2 regions of the Staphylococcus parequorum genome follow, and region 1 is predicted to be linked to the other one. Evidence: a T-box and tRNA genes for the amino acid it is inferred to sense, from the RefSeq annotation. Region 1 holds a T-box; the other holds one or more tRNA genes.

Evidence for each region. The T-box of region 1 lies ahead of AAA453_RS07580 (valine--tRNA ligase). A T-box ahead of a tRNA ligase gene usually reads a tRNA of that ligase, here a tRNA-Val.
Region 2: it has a tRNA-Val gene. The T-box ahead of AAA453_RS07580 (valine--tRNA ligase) is inferred to sense a tRNA for this amino acid. The anticodon was not compared.

The regions. Positions count from the first base shown of each region.
Region 1 covers NZ_CP150682.1:1,568,741-1,572,132, forward strand. Annotated here, with positions in the region: gene AAA453_RS07575 (DNA-3-methyladenine glycosylase I) at 274-852, opposite strand; T-box leader at 912-1,153, shown strand; gene AAA453_RS07580 (valine--tRNA ligase) at 1,196-3,392, shown strand, end outside.
Region 2 covers NZ_CP150682.1:1,382,760-1,386,151, forward strand. Annotated here, with positions in the region: rRNA gene AAA453_RS06565 (23S ribosomal RNA) at 1-1,539, shown strand, start outside; rRNA gene rrf (5S ribosomal RNA) at 1,621-1,735, shown strand; tRNA gene AAA453_RS06575 (tRNA-Val) at 1,746-1,821, shown strand; tRNA gene AAA453_RS06580 (tRNA-Thr) at 1,836-1,911, shown strand; tRNA gene AAA453_RS06585 (tRNA-Lys) at 1,918-1,993, shown strand; tRNA gene AAA453_RS06590 (tRNA-Leu) at 2,007-2,088, shown strand; tRNA gene AAA453_RS06595 (tRNA-Gly) at 2,092-2,166, shown strand; tRNA gene AAA453_RS06600 (tRNA-Leu) at 2,174-2,259, shown strand; tRNA gene AAA453_RS06605 (tRNA-Arg) at 2,283-2,356, shown strand; tRNA gene AAA453_RS06610 (tRNA-Pro) at 2,365-2,438, shown strand; tRNA gene AAA453_RS06615 (tRNA-Ala) at 2,456-2,531, shown strand; tRNA gene AAA453_RS06620 (tRNA-Met) at 2,560-2,633, shown strand; tRNA gene AAA453_RS06625 (tRNA-Ile) at 2,661-2,734, shown strand; tRNA gene AAA453_RS06630 (tRNA-Ser) at 2,746-2,838, shown strand; tRNA gene AAA453_RS06635 (tRNA-Ser) at 2,881-2,973, shown strand; tRNA gene AAA453_RS06640 (tRNA-Met) at 2,987-3,058, shown strand; tRNA gene AAA453_RS06645 (tRNA-Asp) at 3,071-3,146, shown strand; tRNA gene AAA453_RS06650 (tRNA-Phe) at 3,157-3,229, shown strand; tRNA gene AAA453_RS06655 (tRNA-Thr) at 3,241-3,316, shown strand; tRNA gene AAA453_RS06660 (tRNA-Tyr) at 3,324-3,392, shown strand, end outside.

The DNA.
Region 1 (3,392 bases):
AAAAATAAAAAGATTGTTAAAAATAGTCACAAAAAACGAGATTTATAAAAGTTTTAAATTTTACAACACTTTTCTATTTATTTAAAATTAAAAATGTAGAATCGCTACTCTGTGAATTGCCAATATAAAAAATAAGGCTGAGACAAAATACATGTCTCAGCCTTATTTTTTATATAGTCTATTGAAATAATTTGGGTTTTGGGCGGGCATTTTGTTGAATCATGCTGAAAGATATCGAAAAATAAAATTTTCTCAAAAGGGAATGATCTATGGCTAATTAAAGCCTTTGCCTCGATAATGCTTTGGATTATTAGGACATGATTGCATATGTGCATTATACAAACCGGCAGCTTCTAAAAATGAATAAACTGTCACTGGCCCTAAAAATTTAAAACCATAACGCTTCAATGTTTTCGATAATTCTGTTGCGCGTGTGTCTACAGTAATACGATCACTTGGATGTGTATAGCCACAATCGATAGGTTGGTGATCTACATATGACCATAGAAAATCACTGAAACTTCCGAAGTCTTTTTCTATTTCAAAATATCCTTTTGTTTGTCCTACAATAGCTTCTATCTTTTTTCTATTATGAACGATATTAGGAAATGTCATCAAGCGGTCTATATCATCTGGTGTCATTTTGGAGATAAGCACTGGATCAAAGTCATAAAAAGCTTCTTCGTAAGATGCTTTTTTCTTTAAAATTGTTAACCAGGAAAGACCAGCATGTTGTGATTCTAAAGCCATCAGTTTAAATAATTTCAAGCTATCATAAAGTGGTTGGCCCCACACTTCATCATGATATTCCAGATAGGTTGGATCTTTTGTGCCAAATGCGCATTCATTCATATATTTTCACTCCATTCCATTGACTTATCTTAACATCCATTATACTATAATTAAGTAAAGAAATATTGTCTACTGGGAAGAGTAAATAGGCTTAGATTTAACAGAGAGTACATGTATGCTGAGAATGTACAGTTTAACTTATTGAAGGTAGCCCACATTGAACTTTAGCTGAAATACTACAATGTAATTGTATGTAAAATAGGTTAAAGCGTGTTTGAGCGTTAATCATAATTTTAAGTGCTTGAAATTAGTGAACTAATTTCTTGAATTTAGGTGGTACCACGGGAAATCCGTCCTATATATTTATAGGGCGGATTTTTTATTTTAAGGAGGATTTTAACGAATGGAAATGAAACCAAAATATAATCCGAACGAAGTTGAGTCAGGGCGCTATGAAGAATGGCTTGATAAGGGCTATTTTAAAGCGTCTGAAGATAATACAAAAGAAACATACACAATTGTTATCCCACCACCAAATGTAACGGGTAAATTACACCTAGGACATGCATGGGATACAACGTTGCAAGATATATTGACACGTATGAAACGTATGCAAGGTTACGATACTTTGTATTTACCTGGTATGGACCATGCTGGTATAGCAACACAAGCCAAAGTAGAAGCTAAATTAAATGAGCAAGGATTATCTCGTCATGATTTAGGTCGTGAAAAATTCCTTGAACAAGCCTGGGATTGGAAAGAAGAATACGCTACATTTATTAGAAAACAATGGGCTAAACTAGGATTAGGTTTAGATTACAGCAGAGAAAGATTTACATTGGATGAAGGATTGAGTAAAGCAGTTAATAAAGTATTCGTTGATATGTATAAGAAAGATTTAATCTATCGCGGAGAATATATTATTAACTGGGATCCCATCGCTCGTACTGCGTTATCAGATATTGAAGTTATTCATGAAGACGTACAAGGTAAATTTTATCATTTTAAATATCCTTATGCAGATGGTGAAGGCTATATAGAAATCGCTACAACACGTCCTGAAACAATGTTAGGTGATACTGCGATTGTTGTGAATCCTAATGATGATCGTTATAAAGATATCATTGGCAAAAAAGTTATATTACCAATCCTAGGTAGAGAATTGCCTATCTTAGCAGATGATTATGTAGATATTGAATTCGGTAGTGGTGCTATGAAAGTAACACCTGCGCATGATCCAAATGACTTTGAAATCGGTAACCGTCATGACTTAGAACGCATTATTGTTATGGATGAATCTGGTAAAATGAATGACAAAGCTGGTAAATACGAAGGTTTAGATAGATTTGACTGTCGTGAACAGCTTGTAAAAGATTTAGAATCTGAAGGTTTAGTTATTAAAATAGAAGAGCATGAACATTCTGTTGGTCATTCTGAACGTTCTGGTGCAGTTGTAGAACCTTATTTATCTACACAATGGTTTGTAAAAATGAAACCTTTAGCAGAGCAAGCATTAGATAATCAAAAAACAGATGATAGAATCGATTTTGTACCTGCAAGATTTGAAAAAACATTTAACCGTTGGATGGAAGAAATTAGAGATTGGACAATTTCACGTCAATTATGGTGGGGACATCAAATTCCTGCATGGTATCACAATGAAACTGGCGAAATTTACGTCGGTGAAGCAGCACCAGAAGATATTGAAAATTGGACACAAGATGAAGATGTATTAGACACATGGTTCTCTAGTGCATTATGGCCATTCTCAACGTTAGGTTGGCCAGACGTTGAAGCTGAAGACTTCCAGCGCTACTTCCCAACGAATGCATTAGTAACTGGTTATGACATCATCTTCTTCTGGGTGGCAAGAATGATCTTTCAAGGATTAGAATTTACTGGAAAACGTCCTTTCGATGATGTATTATTACATGGATTGGTCCGTGCAGAAGATGGACGTAAAATGAGTAAATCTCTAGGTAACGGTGTTGATCCAATGGATGTTATCGATGAGTATGGTGCAGATAGCCTAAGATATTTCTTAGCAACTGGTTCTTCACCAGGTCATGATTTACGTTACTCTACTGAAAAAGTTGAATCTGTATGGAATTTTATCAATAAAATTTGGAATGCAGCTCGATTCAGTTTAATGAATATTGGGGATGACTTTAAAGTTGAAGATGTAGACTTATCAGGTAATCTATCATTAGCAGATAAGTGGATTTTAACGCGCTTAAATGAAACGATTGCTAACGTTACAGATTTAAGTGACAAGTATGAGTTTGGTGAAGTTGGTCGTACGCTTTATAACTTCATTTGGGATGATTTCTGTGATTGGTATATTGAAATGAGTAAAATACCAATGAATAGCGATGATGAAGCACAGAAACAAGTAACGCGTTCTGTACTAACTTATGTGTTAGATAATACAATGAGAATGTTACACCCATTCATGCCATTTGTTACTGAACAAATTTGGCAAAATCTGCCACATGAAGGTGAAACAATTGTTAATGCACCTTGGCCTAAAGTGAACGATGCATTGATTTTTGATGAAAGTAAAGAAACGATGCAACAACTTGTTGAAATAATTAAATCTG
Region 2 (3,392 bases), 190 kb from region 1:
GGTCCTAAGCTGAGGCCGATAGGCGTAGGCGATGGATAACAGGTTGATATTCCTGTACCACCAAATTTCGTTTTAAGCGATGGGGGGACGCAGTAGGATAGGCGAAGCGTACTATTGGATTGTACGTCCAAGCAATGAGACTGAGTGTTAGGCAAATCCGGCACTCTTAAGGTCAAGTTGTGATGGGGAGAGGAAATTGTTTCCTCGAGTCGTTGATTTCACACTGCCAAGAAAAGCCTCTAGCTAGAATTTTGGTGCCCGTACCGCAAACCGACACAGGTAGTCAAGATGAGAATTCTAAGGTGAGCGAGCGAACTCTCGTTAAGGAACTCGGCAAAATGACCCCGTAACTTCGGGAGAAGGGGTGCTCTTTAGGGTTAACGCCCAGGAGAGCCGCAGTGAATAGGCCCAAGCGACTGTTTATCAAAAACACAGGTCTCTGCTAAACCGTAAGGTGATGTATAGGGGCTGACGCCTGCCCGGTGCTGGAAGGTTAAGAGGAGTGGTTAGCTTCGGCGAAGCTACGAATCGAAGCCCCAGTAAACGGCGGCCGTAACTATAACGGTCCTAAGGTAGCGAAATTCCTTGTCGGGTAAGTTCCGACCCGCACGAAAGGCGTAACGATTTGGGCACTGTCTCAACGAGAGACTCGGTGAAATCATAGTACCTGTGAAGATGCAGGTTACCCGCGACAGGACGGAAAGACCCCGTGGAGCTTTACTGTAGTCTGATATTGAAATTCGGTACAACTTGTACAGGATAGGTAGGAGCCTTTGAAACGTGAGCGCCAGCTTACGTCGAGGCGTTGGTGGGATACTACCCTTGCTGTGTTGGATTTCTAACCCGCACCATTTATCATGGTGGGAGACAGTGTCAGATGGACAGTTTGACTGGGGCGGTCGCCTCCTAAAGAGTAACGGAGGCGCTCAAAGGTTTCCTCAGAATGGTTGGAAATCATTCATAGAGTGTAAAGGCATAAGGAAGCTTGACTGCGAGACTTACAAGTCGAGCAGGGTCGAAAGACGGACTTAGTGATCCGGTGGTTCCGCATGGAAGGGCCATCGCTCAACGGATAAAAGCTACCCCGGGGATAACAGGCTTATCTCCCCCAAGAGTTCACATCGACGGGGAGGTTTGGCACCTCGATGTCGGCTCATCGCATCCTGGGGCTGTAGTCGGTCCCAAGGGTTGGGCTGTTCGCCCATTAAAGCGGTACGCGAGCCGGGTTCAGAACGTCGTGAGACAGTTCGGTCCCTATCCGTCGTGGGCGCAGGAAATTTGAGAGGAGCTGTCCTTAGTACGAGAGGACCGGGATGGACATACCTCTGGTGTACCAGTTGTCGTGCCAACGGCATCGCTGGGTAGCTATGTATGGACGGGATAAGTGCTGAAAGCATCTAAGCATGAAGCCCCCCTCAAGATGAGATTTCCCAACTTCGGTTATAAGATCCCTCAAAGATGATGAGGTTAATAGGTTCGAGGTGGAAGCATAGCGATATGTGGAGCTGACGAATACTAATCGATCGAAGACTTAATCAAATTTAAAAAGTGTTTTGTTTGGCATTATCAAATTTTACTTACTATCTAGTTTTGAATGTATAATTTTTATACAGTTCATTGTCTGGTGACAATGGCAAGGAGGTCACACCTGTTCCCATGCCGAACACAGTAGTTAAGTTCCTTAGCGCCGATGGTAGTCGGACTTACGTTCCGCAAGAGTAGGACGTTGCCAGGCAATTTTATACGGAGGATTAGCTCAGCTGGGAGAGCATCTGCCTTACAAGCAGAGGGTCGGCGGTTCGAACCCGTCATCCTCCACCATTTATTTTTTAATAGCCGGCCTAGCTCAACTGGTAGAGCAACTGACTTGTAATCAGTAGGTTGGGGGTTCAAGTCCTCTGGCCGGCACCATGTTTTGAGCCATTAGCTCAGTTGGTAGAGCATCTGACTTTTAATCAGAGGGTCAGTGGTTCGAGCCCACTATGGCTCACCATTATTTTAATATCGCGGGTGTGGCGGAACTGGCAGACGCACTAGACTTAGGATCTAGCGCCTCACGGCGTGGGGGTTCGACTCCCTTCACCCGCATATGCAGAAGTAGTTCAGCGGTAGAATACGACCTTGCCAAGGTCGGGGTCGCGGGTTCGAATCCCGTCTTCTGCTCCATTATTTTGCCGGGGTGGCGGAACTGGCAGACGCACAGGACTTAAAATCCTGCGGTGAGAGATCACCGTACCGGTTCGATTCCGGTTCTCGGCATTATCCCATGAAAATAGAATTATGCGCCCGTAGCTCAACTGGATAGAGTACTTGACTACGAATCAAGAGGTTACAGGTTCGACCCCTGTCGGGCGCACTATTTTACGGGAAGTAGCTCAGCTTGGTAGAGCACTTGGTTTGGGACCAAGGGGTCGCAGGTTCGAATCCTGTCTTCCCGATATCCTTAAAATAATATGGGGGCTTAGCTCAGATGGGAGAGCGCCTGCTTTGCACGCAGGAGGTCAGCGGTTCGATCCCGCTAGTCTCCACCATATATTTAAATGCAATCTAAATTACAACGGCGGCGTAGCTCAGCTGGCTAGAGCGTACGGTTCATACCCGTGAGGTCGGGGGTTCGATCCCCTCCACCGCCACTAATTATTAGTTGTAAATTATATTTAGGACCTTTAGCTCAGTTGGTTAGAGCTAACGGCTCATAACCGTTCGGTCGCAGGTTCGAATCCTGCAAGGTCCATATAATTTTTTGGAGGAATACCCAAGTTCGGCTGAAGGGATCGGTCTTGAAAACCGACAGGAGCTTAACAGCTCGCGGGGGTTCGAATCCCTCTTCCTCCGCCATTTTTATAATAATTGAATATAATTTATTTACCTAATATTTTTGGAGGAATACCCAAGCCCGGCTGAAGGGATCGGTCTTGAAAACCGACAGGGGCTTAACGGCCCGCGGGGGTTCGAATCCCTCTTCCTCCGCCATTAATATTATCACCGCGGGATGGAGCAGCGGTAGCTCGTCGGGCTCATAACCCGAAGGTCGGTGGTTCAAATCCGCCTCCCGCAATTTTTTATTTTAGGTCCCGTAGTGTAGCGGTTAACACGCCTGCCTGTCACGCAGGAGATCGTGGGTTCGAATCCCATCGGGACCGCCATTATTGTTATGGTTCAGTAGCTCAGTTGGTAGAGCAATGGATTGAAGCTCCATGTGTCGGCAGTTCGACTCTGTCCTGAATCATTTTAATGCAAGCCGGCCTAGCTCAACTGGTAGAGCAACTGACTTGTAATCAGTAGGTTGGGGGTTCAAGTCCTCTGGCCGGCACCATCTTTCGGGAGGGGTAGCGAAGTGGCTAAACGCGGCGGACTGTAAATCCGCTCCTTCGGGTTCGGCAGTTCGAATC